2 regions of the Comamonas sp. 7D-2 genome follow, and region 2 is predicted to be linked to the other one. Evidence: riboswitches for the same ligand, from Rfam matches in the RefSeq annotation. Region 2 holds a riboswitch; the other holds the start of a gene.

Region 1 (7,801 bases), 470 kb from region 2:
ATCTGGATCTGAACTATCAGCATCCGCTGGGCGATCTCGCCACCTTGGGCCTGCATGGCGGCTATACCTGGGTGCGCAATTACAGCGATGTTTCCTATGCCGACTGGCGCATCTCGCTATCCAGGGCCTGGGGCCCATGGACAGCATCGCTTGCGTATGCGGGTACCTCGGCCGATGCCCGCTACTACAGCGCCGTCAACAGTCGTGGCCAATGGCGTGATCTGGCACGCAGCGGCTGGCTGCTGGGCCTGAGTGCCGGGTTCTGAGCGGACTTGAGTGATACGCTGATCGCCTGATGCCTTCATCCACACCATCATCCGCAGCGCAGCGCCCCGACCCCGACGCGCTGGTCGCTCAACTGCAGGCAGATCGGCAGCGCGCCCATCTCGGCAAGCTGCGCATCTACTTTGGCTCCAATGCCGGAGTGGGCAAGACCTATTCCATGCTGGCGGCTGCGCAGCGCGAGCGGCAGGCCGGGCGCAAGGTTCTGGTGGGGCTGGTGGAGACGCATGGCCGTGCCGAGACCGAGCAGCAGCTGCACGACCTGGAGCTGCTGCCGCGGCGCACGCTGGTCTACCAGGGCAGGCAACTGGACGAGTTCGATCTGGATGCAGCTCTGGCACGCCGCCCGGAGGTGCTGCTGCTCGACGAGCTGGCACACAGCAATGTGAGCGGCTCGCGCCATCCCAAGCGCTGGCAGGATGTGCAGGAGCTGCTGGAGGCGGGTATCGAGGTGTGGACCACGCTCAACGTTCAGCATCTGGAAAGCCTGAACGATGTGGTGGGCGGCATTGTGGGCATACAGGTCCATGAGACCGTGCCCGACCATATCTTTGACGATGCCGATGAGGTCATCGTGGTCGACATCCCGCCCGAGGAGTTGCTCAAGCGCCTCAAGTCGGGCAAGGTCTACCCGCTGGAGCAGGCCGAGCGGGCCTCGCGCAATTTCTTTCGCCAGGGCAATTTGCTGGCGCTGCGCGAGCTGGCCTTGCGCCGCACGGCCGATCGTGTCGATGAGGACATGCGTGACTACCGCCGCGAGCGCTCCATCGGCGATGTCTGGCCCACGCGCGAGCGCCTGCTGGTGGGCGTGGGCGGCCGCGCAGGTGACGATGCCCTGGTGCGCCAGGTGGCGCGCCTGGCGAGAAGGCTGGAGGCCGACTGGGTGGTGGTCTATGTGGATGCGCCGGAGCGCCAGCATAGGCCTCGGGCAGCGCAGGAGGCCGTGCTCAAGACCCTGGCGCTGGCGGCGCGTCTGGGCGCGGAAACGGCCACCATCCCCGGTGCCCATGTGGCCCAGGCTCTGGTGGACTTTGCGCGTGAGCGCAATGCCAGTCATCTGGTGCTGGCGCGTGTGCATGAACCTTTGAGCCGCTGGCTGCGCTGGCGTGCCTCCAGCCTGTCCGAACAGATCGCTGCGCTGGATCCCGGCCTGGACGTGCTGCTGCTGTCCGTCAAGCAAAGCAAGAACGAGAGCACCTTGCGATTGCCGGCGGCGCGTGAAAAGAACATTCCGTGGAAGGGCTATGCGGGTGTGACCCTGGCTTGCCTGGCCGCTACAGCGGTGGCGGAGCTGCTGCTGCGAGTGTTCGACCCTGCCAATGTGGTCATGCTTTTCCTGCTGGTGGTGGTGCTGTCCGCCGTGCGCTGGGGACGCGGCCCCGGAGCATGGGCGGCCCTGCTGTCAGTGCTGCTGTTCGATTTCTACTTTGTGCCGCCGCGCAACTCTTTTAGCGTCAACGATACGCAATACCTGTTCACCTTCAGCCTGATGCTGGGTGTGGCACTGGTCTGCGGCCAGCTGACGGCGCGGCTGCGCCACGAGGCACGCGTGGCCGCAGAGCGCGAAAGGCGGGCCGGCGCGCTGGCCAGGCTGGCGCGTGACCTGTCGGGTGCGCTGACGCAGGAGCAGGTCACGCAGATCGCACTGACTACGATTTCAGGCGTTTTCGATGCCCAGACTGGGCTGCTTGTTCCCGATGCCGATGAGCGCCTGCAGCTGGCGCCTGGCAGCGAAGCTCAGATCGACACCAGCGTGGGTCGCTGGAGCATGGAGCATGGCCAGATGGCCGGCCATGGAACCGATACCCTGGCAGCTGCGCCGGCACTTTATGTGCCGCTGATGGCGCCCGTGCGCTCGCGTGGCGTGCTGGTACTGCAGTTGCGTGTGCCGCAACGATTGCGAGTGCCCGAGGAGCGCCGTCTGCTTGAAGCCTGTGCCAGCCAGATTGCCCTGGCATTGGAGCGTGTGCATTTTGTGGAGGTGGCGCAGCAGACCCAGATCGCCATGGAGGGCGAACGCATGCGCAACACCTTGCTCTCGGCCGTCTCGCATGATCTGCGCACGCCGCTGACGGGCATCCTGGGCGCGGCCCAGGCGGCCTTGCCCCATGCGCCGCAGGGGCCGGCGCATCACATGCTGGTGCAGATTCGCAATCAAGCACAGGCGCTGCAGCAACTGGTGGACAACCTGCTGGCCATGGCGCGCCTGCAGCAAGGCGGCGTGCAGCTCAAGCGTGAATGGCTGCCGGTGGACGAACTGGTGGGCAGCGCGCTGGCGCAGATGCGCGAGCGACTGGCCGCTCATGCGCTGCAGACCTCGCTGCCGGCCGATCTGCCTTTGCTGCAGCTCGATGCCGTGCTGATGGAGCGTGTGCTGGTCAATCTGCTGGACAACGCCATCAAGTACACGCCCGAAGGCACGACGATCACCGTGGCAGCCAGCGTGGCCGATGGCGACTGCGTGCTGAGCGTGCAGGACGCGGGGCCGGGTCTGCCCGGGCATCTGTCGGCTGAGCAACTGTTCGAGCCGTTCACGCGTGGGCAGGCGGAGAGTGCCGTGTTCGGCATGGGGCTCGGACTGGCTCTGGCTCAGCGGATTGTGCAAGCCCATGGCGGCAGATTGCGGGTTGCACAGGCAGAGCCCGGTCCGGGCACCGTCTTCAGCGTACACCTGCCCGTGCCCGAGCAGCCGGCGATGGACGAATGAGCCGACAATCCCGTGCATCACATGCAAATCCGAACATGACAAGCGCCGCACCCCGCATTTTGCTGATTGAAGACGACGCCAGCATCCGCCGCTTTGTGCGCCTGGCACTGGAGGACGAAGGCTGGCAGGTGTTCGAGTCAGAAACCGCCAGGCGCGGCCTGATCGAGGCCGCCAGCCGCCAGCCCGACGCCGTGGTGCTGGACCTGGGCCTGCCCGATGCGGATGGCAAGACCGTGATTGCCGAGCTGCGCGCCTGGAGCCAGCTGCCGATTCTGATCCTGTCCGCGCGCGAGCGGGAAGAGGACAAGGTGGCGGCGCTGGACGCCGGGGCCGATGACTACCTGACCAAGCCCTTTGGCGTGCCCGAGCTGCTGGCCAGGCTGCGCGTGATGCTGCGTCGCCGCCAGCAGGCATCGGCGGCAGACAAGCCCGGCAGCTGTGCGCGTTTCGGCGCGGTGGTGGTGGATCTGGCGGCGCACGATGTCAGGCGCGACGGAGTGGCCGTGCACCTGACGCCCATAGAGTTCCGCCTGCTGGCGGCCCTGATTGCCGGCCATGGCAAGGTGCTGACGCATCGCCAGTTGCTGCTGCAGGTCTGGGGCGCTGAATATCTGGACCGCCCCCACTATCTGCGCGTGCACATGGCCAACCTGCGCCAGAAGATAGAGCTCGATCCGGCCCAGCCCCGGCATCTGGTAACCGAGTTGCAAGTCGGTTATCGCTTGGTGGGCCTGGAAGGCTGATTCCTTTATAATCGCCGTCCATCCGAGGAGCGTTGCAGCGTTCCCCCGGCCAGCCATGAGCTGGTCTGCGCGGGGCGTGAGGCTCGGATTTCATCCCGCAACGACGCTCGCCCACGCTTTCTGTGCGGTGAGCCGGTTTATTCCCCCTCTGCTGCAGAACGTGGTTTTTCATTCAAGATTTGGAGAAAACCATGAACGCTGCCGTGCGCTTCAACCCCGCTGATTCGGCCATTACCGATATTTCCCTGGCTGCCTGGGGTCGCAAGGAAATCAGGATCGCCGAAACCGAAATGCCCGGTCTGATGGCTGTGCGTGAAGAGTTCGCCGCTGCCCAGCCCCTGAAGGGCGCGCGCATCACGGGCTCGCTGCACATGACCATCCAGACCGCCGTGCTGATCGAGACGCTGACGGCACTGGGCGCACAAGTGCGCTGGGCCTCGTGCAACATCTTCTCGACCCAGGACCACGCAGCTGCCGCCATCGCCGAAACCGGCGTGCCTGTCTACGCCATCAAGGGCGAGTCGCTGGAAGACTACTGGAACTACACCCACTCCATCTTTGAATTCGGCGCTGCCGGCACCGAAGGCGAAGGCCCCAACATGATCCTGGACGACGGCGGCGACGCCACCATGCTCATGCACCTGGGCAAGCGCGCCGAGAAGGACCTGTCCGTGCTGGCCAACCCCGGTTCGGAAGAAGAGCGCATCGTCTTCGCCGCCATCAAGGCCAAGCTGGCCGTGGATCCCACCTGGTACAGCCGCAAGTCGGCCCAGATCATGGGCGTGACCGAAGAGACCACCACCGGCGTGCACCGCCTCAACGAAATGTCGGCCAAGGGCACGCTGCTGTTCCGCGCCATCAACGTCAACGACTCGGTGACCAAGTCCAAGTTCGACAACCTCTACGGCTGCCGCGAATCGCTGGTGGACGGCATCAAGCGCGCCACCGACGTGATGATCGCCGGCAAGGTGGCCTGCGTGGCCGGCTACGGCGACGTGGGCAAGGGCTCGGCCCAGGCTCTGCGCGCGCTGTCGGCCCAGGTCTGGGTGACCGAGATCGACCCCATCAACGCCCTGCAGGCCGCCATGGAAGGCTATCGTGTCGTGACCATGGAATACGCTGCCGACAAGGCCGATATCTTCGTGACCACCACCGGCAACAAGGACATCATCCGCCACGAGCACATGGTTGCCATGAAGGACCAGGCCATCGTCTGCAACATCGGTCACTTCGACAACGAAATCGATGTGGCTTCGATCGAGAAGTACAAGTGGGAAGAAGTGAAGCCCCAGGTGGACCAGATCGAGTTCCCCGACGGCAAGAAGATCACCCTGCTGGCCAAGGGCCGCCTGGTGAACCTGGGCTGCGCCACCGGCCACCCCAGCTTTGTGATGTCCAACTCGTTTGCCAACCAGACTCTGGCGCAGATCGAGCTGTTCACCCGCCCCGACGCCTACGAAGTGGGCAAGGTCTATGTGCTGCCCAAGATCCTGGACGAAAAGGTCGCCCGCCTGCACCTGAAGAAGGTCGGCGCCATGCTGACCGAACTGAGCGACGAGCAGGCCGCTTATATCGGCGTGAGCAAGCAAGGCCCTTACAAGCCTGAAACGTATCGCTATTAACCCCCCCTTAGGCGCTTTGCGCCTTCCCCCTCTCTGGCTTCGCCGGAGGGGGACGACAGCCTCGCTGGGGCAGTCCTCGCTGCGAGGCGGCTCTTGCTCGCTGTCCCTTGTTTGGTGTGCGCCAGTATTGGGGCTGTGTTGATTTATTTGATAGCTTCTTGCGCTTGTCGTATCTTGATTTCAGATGAATTTCTGTCTGAAATTAAGACAGGGTAAGCGCAGGCAGCTATAAAAAAACAGATTATCTTGCCTGCAGCGTATGGCTGCGGTTGATTTCAAAGGAAGCGACGCTATGCGCGCAGATGTTTTTTTGGTTGAAGCAGGTCATGCTGCCACCCGTTCCCAGGCCCAGCGCCTGATTGCCTCGGGTGTGGAATGGCGCCTGACGCCGCTGGCGCCATGGAAGAAAGTGGCCAAGAACGGCGATGACATTCCTGCCGGTGCCGAGCTGCAGCTGCTGGACGCCGCCGAGGCCAAATACATCTCGCGCGGCGGGCTCAAGCTCGAGGGCGCGCTGGCCGCGACCGGCCTCAGCGTCAAGGGCTTGCGCTGTCTGGACGTGGGGCAGAGCACGGGCGGCTTCACCGATTGCCTGCTGCAGGCCGGTGCGACCCAGGTCATCGGCCTCGACGTGGGCCACGGCCAGCTGCACGAGCGCCTGAAAAATGACGAACGCGTGGTCTGCGTCGAGGGCTTCAACGCCCGCGCGCTGACGCCCGAGCTGCTGGAGAAGGCTTGCGACGAGGCGCTGTGCGAAGTCATCGAGGAAGAAGAGGACAACGACACCCAGCCCATCGCTCCCTATGCCTGGATGCGCAACGGCGGTCAAGTCGATGAAGACTATGACGACAGCGACGATGCCAAGGAACAGGATGTCGAGAGCTTCAAGGCCGAGCGCGCCGCCAAGGCCAAGGCCCGGGCCGAAGGTCTGGCTCCGGTGGAGTTGCGCCGCAAGCCCGGCACCGAAAATATCGACATCAGCCCGGCTTTCGATTTCGTGACCGGCGATCTGTCCTTCATCTCGCTGACCCTGGTGCTGCCTGCCGTGGTACAGCTGCTCAAGCCCCATGGCCAGCTGCTGATGCTGGTCAAGCCCCAGTTCGAGCTGCAGCCCGGCCAGATCGGCAAGGGCGGCATCGTGCGCGACACGGCCTTGTACGCCGAGGTCGAAAAACGCATTCGCGACTGCCTCGGAGATCTGGGGCTGAGCGTCAAGCAGTGGCTGGACTCGTCCATTGAAGGCGGCGACGGCAATCACGAATTCTTTGTCTGGGCGCAGCAGGGCGCCGAAGTCAAGGCTCCGGCCCCCGCTGCTGCCGACGAGGCCGCTGCGGCCAGGCCGGCCGTCAAGGCAGCCGCCAAGCGCCCTTCGCGTGCCGATATCAAGGCCCAGCGCGCCAAGCAGGAGCTGTATGAAGACCCCGAGGTGGCCAGCTTCGGCCAACCCGGCCCGGCCCGCAGCAAGCAGAAAAAGCGCAACGAACGTTGAGCGTTGAGTAAAAAGCGTGGCGGGTGCCGAGCCTTCGACGCCCGCACATGATCCAGGATTCAGAGACATAGACCGCCATGAGCTTTCCCGTCAGCTTCGAGTTTTTCCCCACCAAGACGCCCGAGGGCGCTGCCAAGCATGTGGGCGTGCGCCAGGCCCTGTATGCGCGCAAGCCCGAGTTCTGCTCCGTGACCTATGGCGCGGGCGGCTCCACTCAGGCCGGCACCTTCACCATGGTGCGCGACATTCAGAACGAGGGTGTGGGCGCGGCCTCGCACTTCTCCTGCATCGGCGCCACGCATGAAAAAGTGCGCGCCGAGCTGAACGAACTCAAGGCCATGGGCGTCAAGCGCATCGTCGCCTTGCGCGGCGACCTGCCCAGCGGCTACGGCCTGGGCGGCGAGTTCCAGTACGCCAGCGATCTGGTGGCTTTCGTGCGCCAGGAGTTCGGCGACTGGTTTCACATCGAAGTGGCCGCCTATCCCGAAACTCACCCCCAAGCAAAGTCCCCTCGCAGCGATCTGGACGCATTTGTTGCTAAAGTGCGCGCTGGTGCAGATTCCGCCATCACGCAATACTTCTACAATGCCGACGCATACATGCGCTTTGTCGATGAGGTGAGGGCCCTGGGGCTCGACGTGCCGGTCGTGCCAGGAATCATGCCTATTACCAGCTCTACGCAGCTGATGCGCTTCTCGGATGCATGTGGTGCCGAGATTCCGCGCTGGATTCGTCTGCGTCTGCAGGCGTTCGGAGATGACACCGCTTCCATTCGTGCGTTCGGTCTGGATGTCGTGACTCATCTATGCGAGCAGTTGCGCAGCCAGGGTGCTCCCGGGCTGCACTTCTATACGATGAACCAGAGCGTCGCCACTCTGGAGATCTGCGACCGTCTGGGCCTGTAAGCCAAAAGCTTGCCGGCCGCGAGGCGGCCGGTCTTGGGCGGCTCTCACTTGAG
Region 2 (7,801 bases):
ATTGCCGAAGCCCTGCACGGCCACGCGTGCGCCCTGCACATTCAGGCCGGTGAGCTTGGCTGCTTCCACGCCCACGGTGAACACGCCGCGGCCCGTGGCCTCGACGCGACCCAGCGAACCGCCCAGATCCACGGGCTTGCCCGTGACCACGCCGGTGGCCGTGGCGCCCGTGTTCATGGAGTAGGTGTCCATCATCCAGGCCATGACCTGGCCGTTGGTGTTCACGTCAGGTGCCGGAATGTCCTTGGTGGGGCCGATCAGCAGACCGATTTCGCTGGTATAGCGGCGTGTCAGGCGCTCCAGCTCGGCCTTGGACAGCTTTCGCGGGTCGACACGGATGCCGCCCTTGGCGCCACCGTAGGGCACGTTCACGGCGGCATTCTTGATGCTCATCCAGGCCGACAGTGCCATCACTTCAGACAGCGTCACATCCTGGTGGAAGCGCACACCGCCCTTGCCGGGACCGCGGCTCAGGTTGTGCTGCACGCGGTAGCCCTCGAAGTGGGCGATACGGCCGTCGTCCATCTCGATGGGGACATCGACGATCAGGATGCGCTTGGGGCGCTTGAGCGTTTCCACCCAGCGGGCCAGCGAGCCCAGGTAGGGGGTGACACGGTCGACCTGTTGCAGATAAATGCCCCAGGGACCGAGATGATCGGAGTTGAGGTAGGAGGGCAGAGCATGCGCTGTGGACAGCGCTGAAGAGTCTTTGGCTTGCATGATGTAGGCCTGGTTGACTGAGTGGAGCAAGGTCGTTGTAAGCCCTTGCTGTCCGGGATTCACAGTGTGCGCGCGCCGAATTTTCCTGTCCAAGGCTTCTTGTTTGCGATGCTATGCATTTTGTGCATAACCATCTGAAAGCCGCTCTGGATGTGGGCCAAGCACTGAATTGCTGACATGGAGACCGGAAATTTGCCATCATTGCCGTCATGTCTGAAAACAATGATTGCAAAAGCGGCTGGTGCGGCCCGGCACCGTTTGCCAATACCCCGCCCATAGGTCTGGCTCCCGAGTTGCAGACGCAGGACGAGGTGCTGCCCGACTGGAAGACGTTGTGGCCCGAATTGCCCGAGGACAGCTATGCCACGGCCGATGCGCTGTGGTGGTCGCGCAAACTGGGCACGGCTCAGGCCCAGGGCGCCGACGTGGCGGCGCTGATGCGCGATGCCGCCGATGCCCGTGCCGTGCAAAGCGCGCTGGCGCGTACCTGGAACTGGTGGCCCGCCGATCGCGCGCCGCGCTACTGGAAGTCCGGCGGCCCGGGCCGCAACGCCGCGCTGCTGCATGTGCCGCTGCCCGAGGACGGCATTCGCCAGGGTGTGAATCCGGTGCCTGCGCCCGACACCGTCTTCAATCTGCGCTGTGCCGAGGCCGAGATCGCCCTGCGCATAGGCCTGGATGTGAGCGCCGATCAGGCCGCAGCCCTTGATTACGACAGCGCGCTGGCGCTGGTGGATGCCGCCTGCGTGGCCGTGGAATGGGTGGATGTGCGCTGGCGCGACGGCCTCAAGGCCCCGGCCCTGGCCTTGCTGGCCGACGGCCAATGCCATGGCGGACTGGCGCTGGGCGAGTGGCAGAGCGCTTCCGTCATCGCCGGCCGCGACTGGGCCCGGCAGCTGTGCACGGTGACCGTGAATGACGGCCCGCCACAGCGCTTTACCGGAACGCACAGCCTGGGCGATCCGGCCTGGCTGCTGGTGGACTGGCTGCAGCATGTGGCGCGCGAATACGGCAGCGTGCCTGCCGGCACAGTGGTGACGACGGGAACCTGGTGCGGCTGCATGCCGCTTCAAGCCGGCGATCGCTTCGAGATGGAGTTCGACGGCCTGGGCGCACTGGGCTGGCAGTTCTGATCTGTCCCGGTAGTTTTCAAAAACAGGAGCTGCTAGCGCCTTTTGATGAATGACTTCAGATATTTTTCAATCTGAAAATCATTGAACACAAACGCTAATAGCTCTTTTTTTGAGAGCGATGTGCGAGCTCTGATGGCGGCGGCAGCTGTGTGCGTCACCGGACCTTGATGTGATCCAGCGCCGGTGCCCCGGGCGGATACTTGAGCTCCAGATTGCCCATCACCTCGCGCAACACCGTGGCCACCATCAGATTGCGGTGGGTCTTGGAGTCGGCGGGCACGATGGTCCAGGGTGCCCAGGGTGTGTGCGTGGCGCCCAGCAGCTGGCCGTAGGCCTGCTGATAGTCGTCCCACTGGGCGCGTACCTTGAGGTCGTTCTCGTCGAACTTCCAGTGCTTGCAGGGGTCGTCCAGCCGCTGCTGCAGCCGCTCGCGCTGTTCGTCCTTGCTGATGTGCAGCATGAACTTGACGATCACCGTGCCGGTCTCGCTGAGCATGCGCTCGAAGTCGTTGATCTGTGCATAGCGCTGGGTCTGCTGCTCGGGCGTGAGCCAGCCGTTGACCACAGGCACCAGCACATCCTCATACTGGCTGCGGTTGAAGAGCACGATCTCGCCCGCACCTGGCAACTGCTGGTGAATGCGCCACAGGTAGTCATGCGCCTTCTCGGTTTCGGTGGGCGCCTTCCAGCCCACGGTGCGCACGCCCAGTGGCGACATGCGACCGAAGACCGCGCGCAGCGTACCGTCCTTGCCTGCGGCATCCATGCCCTGCAGGATGACCAGCAGCTTGAAACGCCGGTCGGCATAGAAAATATTCTGCAGCCCGTCCAGAGCCTCGGCCAGCTGGTTCACGCTGTCCTTGTCATATTGCTTGCCCTTGTCGGAGGAGAAGGGCTTGGCGGACGGGTCGAACTTCTGCAACTCCACTGCGGGCCGAGGGTGTCCGGTGGTCGAACGACTGTCCCGTGGCTGGCCCGGTTGCCAGGGCTGCCATAGCTTGCGCAGCGCCTTGTCCTTGGTCTCGAAAGGATAGACCAAGGACAAGGCGGGCGCTTTTGCCGTGGGCGCAGCGGTCCGGCTCACGGTTTTGGCGGCAGGCTTTTTGCGCGGCACAGGCCGGGAGGGCGATGGCATGGCTGCCTTGGAGGCCTGTACCGATTCACTGGTCGGAAACGGCAGGCGCTTGCGCGCTGGCTGGCGATCGGATTCGGCCTGCACGGCAGACGAGGTAGCGGGGGCGGCTTTGGCGGGCTGACGGGGCATGTATTGAAACTCCTGTGCAGTGCAAATTGATTCGCTATGGAATGACTAGCGGCTGGCGCTTGTACATTCTGCTCCTTAAGCTTTTTTGTCTTCAAGACCAGATGTTGGAGGCCAGCCCATGGCGGTTCAGCGCTCGCGCAGCAGTTGCACAAAGCGCCTGGCCGCCAGACCCTGGGCCCGCTCCTTGGACCAGACCCAGTCCACGAACAAGGTCGTGCCGTTGCTGATGTTGAGCACGGGAATTTCCATCAGCGCACCGCTGCCGATATGCGACTCCACCAGGCCCTTGGGCAGCCAGCCCCAGGCCAGGCCTGCACTTATCAGCGAAAGCGCTGCCTGGTGGCTGTCCGTGCGCCAGAGCTGTCGCGCAAACACAAAGCGCGGATCTGTCTGCTGCGGGTCGCGGCTGGCCACCAGTACCTGACGCGTGGCAGCCAGTTGCTCCACCGTGAGCTGTGGCCGTGTGGTGCGGCCCTGCTCATGCTCGGCCAGCGCCTGCTGCCAGAGTTCGAACTGCGGCGACATCACGGCTACCAGCGTCTCGCGGCCCATTTCCTGGAAACCCTCGCGCCCGTCAATGGCGGGCCGCTCGAACACCAGGGCCAGATGGGCGCGGCCCGCATGCAAAAGCTCCAGCGCATCTGCCTGGGGAGCTGCCAGCACCTCAATGGGCAGCGCAGGAAACTCGCGCACCAGCCGGTTCAGCGGTTCGCTCCAGTGCGTGGCCAGCAGTTCGGGGGCGATGGCCAGCGTCAGCCTTTCCTCCAGCCCGGCATGCAGTGCCTGAGCCTGCCAGTTCAGCAACTGCAACTGCTCGGCCAGCAGGCGCGCCTGCGGCTCGAGCGCGCGGGCGGCGGCGCTGGGCACGGGCTCGCGTCCGCTGCGGTCAAACAGCTGCAGGTCCAGCTCTGCCTCCAGCTGGGCAATGGCCATGCTGACGGCCGAGGGCACACGCCCCAGCTTGCGTGCAGCCGCTGAGAAAGAGCCGGCATCGAGCACGGCAAGAAACAGCGGAACCTGGTCGGCGCTAAAGGGCATGGTGTCGATCTGTCAGAAAAATTGAAAGGAACTGACTTTTATCTTCAATTTATAGAACATACACTGCAGCCCATGTCTCAACAAGCCTCAGCGATGGCATCCGCTTCTTCCTCTGCCGTTTCTCTCAAAAATACCGCCGCTTTTGCCACCCCCGCCAAGGCCAAGGGCCTTCAAGGTCCCAAACGTCGCATCCTCTATGTGGGTCTGTACGAAATCATTGCCATCATCGTCTCCAGCCTGATCTTCATGGCCATCGGCCAGAAGGCCAGCGATTCCGGCGTCATGGCCGTGGCTGCTTCGGTGATCGCGATCTGCTGGAATCTGAGCTTCAACCACCTGTTCGAAAAATGGGAATCGCGCCAGAGCGTCAAGGGCCGCTCCCTGATGCGCCGCGTGGTGCACGCCATCGGTTTCGAAGGCGGCATCGCCGCCATGCTGATCCCGCTGATGGCCTGGTGGTTCGGCATCTCGCTGTGGGAAGCTGCAGTGATGGAAGCCGGTCTGCTGGTGTTCTTCATGGTCTACACCTTTGCCTTCAACTGGGCCTTTGACCGCATCTTCGGCTTGCCGGCTTCGGCCCAGGCCGTGGCTGCATGACCGGAGTCAGATATGTCTCTGGCGCTTTTCCATAAAGCGTGAATAGCTATGAAAAAAGGCGTGTTCCTGTTTGACAGGAACACGCCTTTTTTGTGGGCGCAAGCTGCGATCAGCGAACGATGCTGATCATGGCCTGCAGCACAAAGGCGTTGATGATGTCGATGAAGAAGGCTCCGACCAGGGGCACGATCAGAAAGGCCTTGTGCGACGGGCCGTACTGGTTGGTGATGGCCTGCATATTGGCAACGGCCGTGGGTGTGGCGCCCATGCCGAAACCGCAGTGGCCGGCAGCCAGCACGGCGGCGTCATAGTTCTTGCCCATGATGCGGAAGGTCACAAATGCCGCATACAGCGTCATGACGATGGCTTGTGCGGCCAAGATGACCATCAACGGGCCGGCCAGGTCGGTCAACTCCCACAGCTTGAGCGACAGCAGGGCAATAGCCAGATAGATGGATAGCGCGGCATTGCCGAAGACATCGATGGCGCGGTCAAACACCTTGAAGCCGAACATATAGTCCAGCACGTTGCGGATGACCACACCGCCCCCCAGCGCCCAGACAAAAGTAGGCAGCTGGATGGCCGTGCCCTTGGTCAGGCCGGTCATGAATTCGGCAAAGGCCAGGCAGCCAGCGAAGAGGGCCAGTGTTTCCACTGCAGCATCAGCCGTGATCAGGCGCGGGGCCTTGTTGGGTGACTCGAAGTTGGCGACCTCGCTGCCTTCGCTCACCGTGGGAGCATCGGCGCGCAGTTGCTCGGACTCGGTCAGCGGCTGGGCCAGCTGATGGCGCGTGATCAGCCGCTTGGCCAGCGGTCCACCCAGCAGGCCGCCGATGACCAGGCCGAAAGTGGCGCAGGCAATGCCCAGGGTGGTGGCTCCCGTGAGACCGTATTGGTTTTCCAGCACCGAGCCCCAGGCTCCGGCCGTACCGTGACCGCCTACCAGTGTGATGGAGCCTGCGACCAGGCCGATCAACGGGTCCAGTCCCAGCACGGTGGCCAGGCTTACGCCCACGATGTTCTGCATCATGATGAAGACGGCAATCACGCCCAGGAAGATGAACAGCGCAGAGCCGCCCTCACGCAGCTTCGCGAAGTTCGCACTCAGGCCGATGGACGAGAAGAACACCAGCATGAAAGCCGACTGCAGACTGCCCTCGAAGCTCAGTGCCAGTCCCGTGGTCTGATGCAGCATGAAAATGATGGCCGCCACAACCAGGCCGCCGGAGACAGGCTCGGGAATATTGAAGTCGCGCAGAAAGCGGATATGCCTTGTCATGAGCTTGCCAAGCATGAGCACAAGCACGGCCATGATGAGGGTGTAGTACGCGCCGAAGGTCACGTTCATAGGATCTCCTGGGTGTTCCATGCGAGGGCTGAATGGCCTGCCTGGTCATGGCTGGCAATCGGCTGTGCACGGCTGAGCACATGGACCAGACATTTGCTGTCGATGGTGCCAAAGACTCAAAGATAGGGGCTGTAGGTGCTTGTCCACTCATGGCAGGCGGCCCCGTCGGTGCCGGGCTGCCTGAGAGCAGGAAAGCGATGTGCGCCATTCCTTGCGGATGCGCACCATGCCGGGAATATGCTTGAAATGAGATGGTTGCATTCGTGTTTTGCGAAATTACCTTTTGCCCTGCTCCTGTTTTTGGGGTGCGGAAAGTCGAATCTGCTATAGCTGTTCGCAAAGAGCTATCCTGCACAGCCGCGGGGCAAAGCGCCTTGAAGCCCCGATTGCCCGCCCTCGCCGTAGAATGACGGGCTTCACCCCGAGGAGCGCTGCAGCCGGTCATCCCAGAGATGTTTGACCCGTCAGGCTCGGGGTCGCAGATCCGGTCGACGATCTGCTGGCACTCACAACGGCGCTCACCTGTTTTCGATTCTGTTTCTGGTTTTCACACAGGTGAGCTGATGTCCGCTGCTACCCCTTCCACTGCCATTCCTCCCATGCGCCTGTCGGGCCTGGAGCCCGTCTTCATCGGCGATGAGACGCTGTTCGTCAACGTGGGCGAGCGCACCAACGTCACCGGCTCCAAGGCCTTTGCGCGCCTGATCCTCAACGAGCAGTACGAAGAGGCTCTGGCCGTGGCGCGCCAGCAGGTGGAAAACGGCGCCCAGGTGATCGATGTGAACATGGACGAGGCCATGCTGGACAGCAAGGCCGCCATGGTGCGCTTTCTGAACCTGATTGCCTCCGAGCCCGATATCGCCAAGGTGCCGGTGATGGTGGACAGCTCCAAGTGGGACGTGATCGAGGCCGGTCTGCGCTGCCTGCAGGGCAAGGGCATCGTCAACTCGATCTCCATGAAGGAGGGCGTCGAGGAGTTCAAGAAGCACGCCAAGCTGGTCAAGCGCTATGGCGCTGCCGCCGTGGTGATGGCGTTTGACGAAAAAGGCCAGGCCGACACCTTTGCGCGCAAGATCGAGATCTGCGAACGAGCCTACCGCATTCTGGTTGACGAAGTGGGCTTCCCGCCCGAGGACATCATCTTCGACCCCAACATCTTTGCCGTGGCCACCGGCATCGAAGAGCACAACAACTACGGCGTCGATTTCATCGAGGCCGTACGCTGGATCAAGCAGAATCTGCCCGGTGCCAAGGTCTCTGGCGGCGTCTCCAATGTCTCGTTCTCGTTCCGTGGCAACGACCCCGTGCGCGAGGCCATCCACACGGTGTTCCTCTATCACGCGATCGGGGCAGGCATGGACATGGGCATCGTCAATGCCGGCATGGTCGGTGTGTATGACGACCTGGAGCCCCAGCTGCGCGAACGCGTGGAGGATGTGGTGCTCAACCGCCGCCCCGATGCGGCCGAGCGCCTGCTCGAGATCGCCGACAGCGCCAAGGGCGCGGCCAAGGACGACAGCAAGAAGCTCGAGTGGCGCGGCACGCCCGAGGCACCGAAGACCGTGGGCGAGCGTCTGTCGCACGCCTTGGTGCACGGCATCACCGACTTCATCACTGAAGACACCGAAGAGGCCTACCAGCAGATCGTGGTGCAGGGCGGCGGTCGCCCGCTGCACGTGATCGAGGGCCCGCTGATGGATG

What was found. A riboswitch is a leader RNA that binds a small molecule or an ion and turns the genes downstream of it on or off. The one in region 2 is predicted to bind S-adenosylhomocysteine.
Region 1: it holds a riboswitch for S-adenosylhomocysteine, as region 2 does, so the genes downstream of both, ahcY (adenosylhomocysteinase) here and metH (methionine synthase) in region 2, are expected to answer to the same signal.

The regions. Positions count from the first base shown of each region.
Region 1 covers NZ_CP094238.1:600,887-608,687, forward strand. The annotation lists gene MPZ60_RS02745 (TorF family putative porin) at 1-266, shown strand, start outside; gene MPZ60_RS02750 (sensor histidine kinase KdpD) at 296-2,989, shown strand; gene MPZ60_RS02755 (response regulator) at 3,025-3,732, shown strand; S-adenosyl-L-homocysteine riboswitch at 3,751-3,848, shown strand; gene ahcY (adenosylhomocysteinase) at 3,924-5,354, shown strand; gene MPZ60_RS02765 (TlyA family RNA methyltransferase) at 5,647-6,843, shown strand; gene metF (methylenetetrahydrofolate reductase [NAD(P)H]) at 6,921-7,748, shown strand.
Region 2 covers NZ_CP094238.1:134,895-142,695, forward strand. The annotation lists gene MPZ60_RS00600 (Glu/Leu/Phe/Val dehydrogenase) at 1-720, opposite strand, end outside; gene MPZ60_RS00605 (fumarylacetoacetate hydrolase family protein) at 930-1,853, shown strand; gene MPZ60_RS00610 (PPK2 family polyphosphate kinase) at 2,008-3,117, opposite strand; gene MPZ60_RS00615 (LysR family transcriptional regulator) at 3,244-4,155, opposite strand; gene MPZ60_RS00620 (PACE efflux transporter) at 4,249-4,752, shown strand; gene gltS (sodium/glutamate symporter) at 4,862-6,100, opposite strand; S-adenosyl-L-homocysteine riboswitch at 6,518-6,627, shown strand; gene metH (methionine synthase) at 6,664-7,801, shown strand, end outside.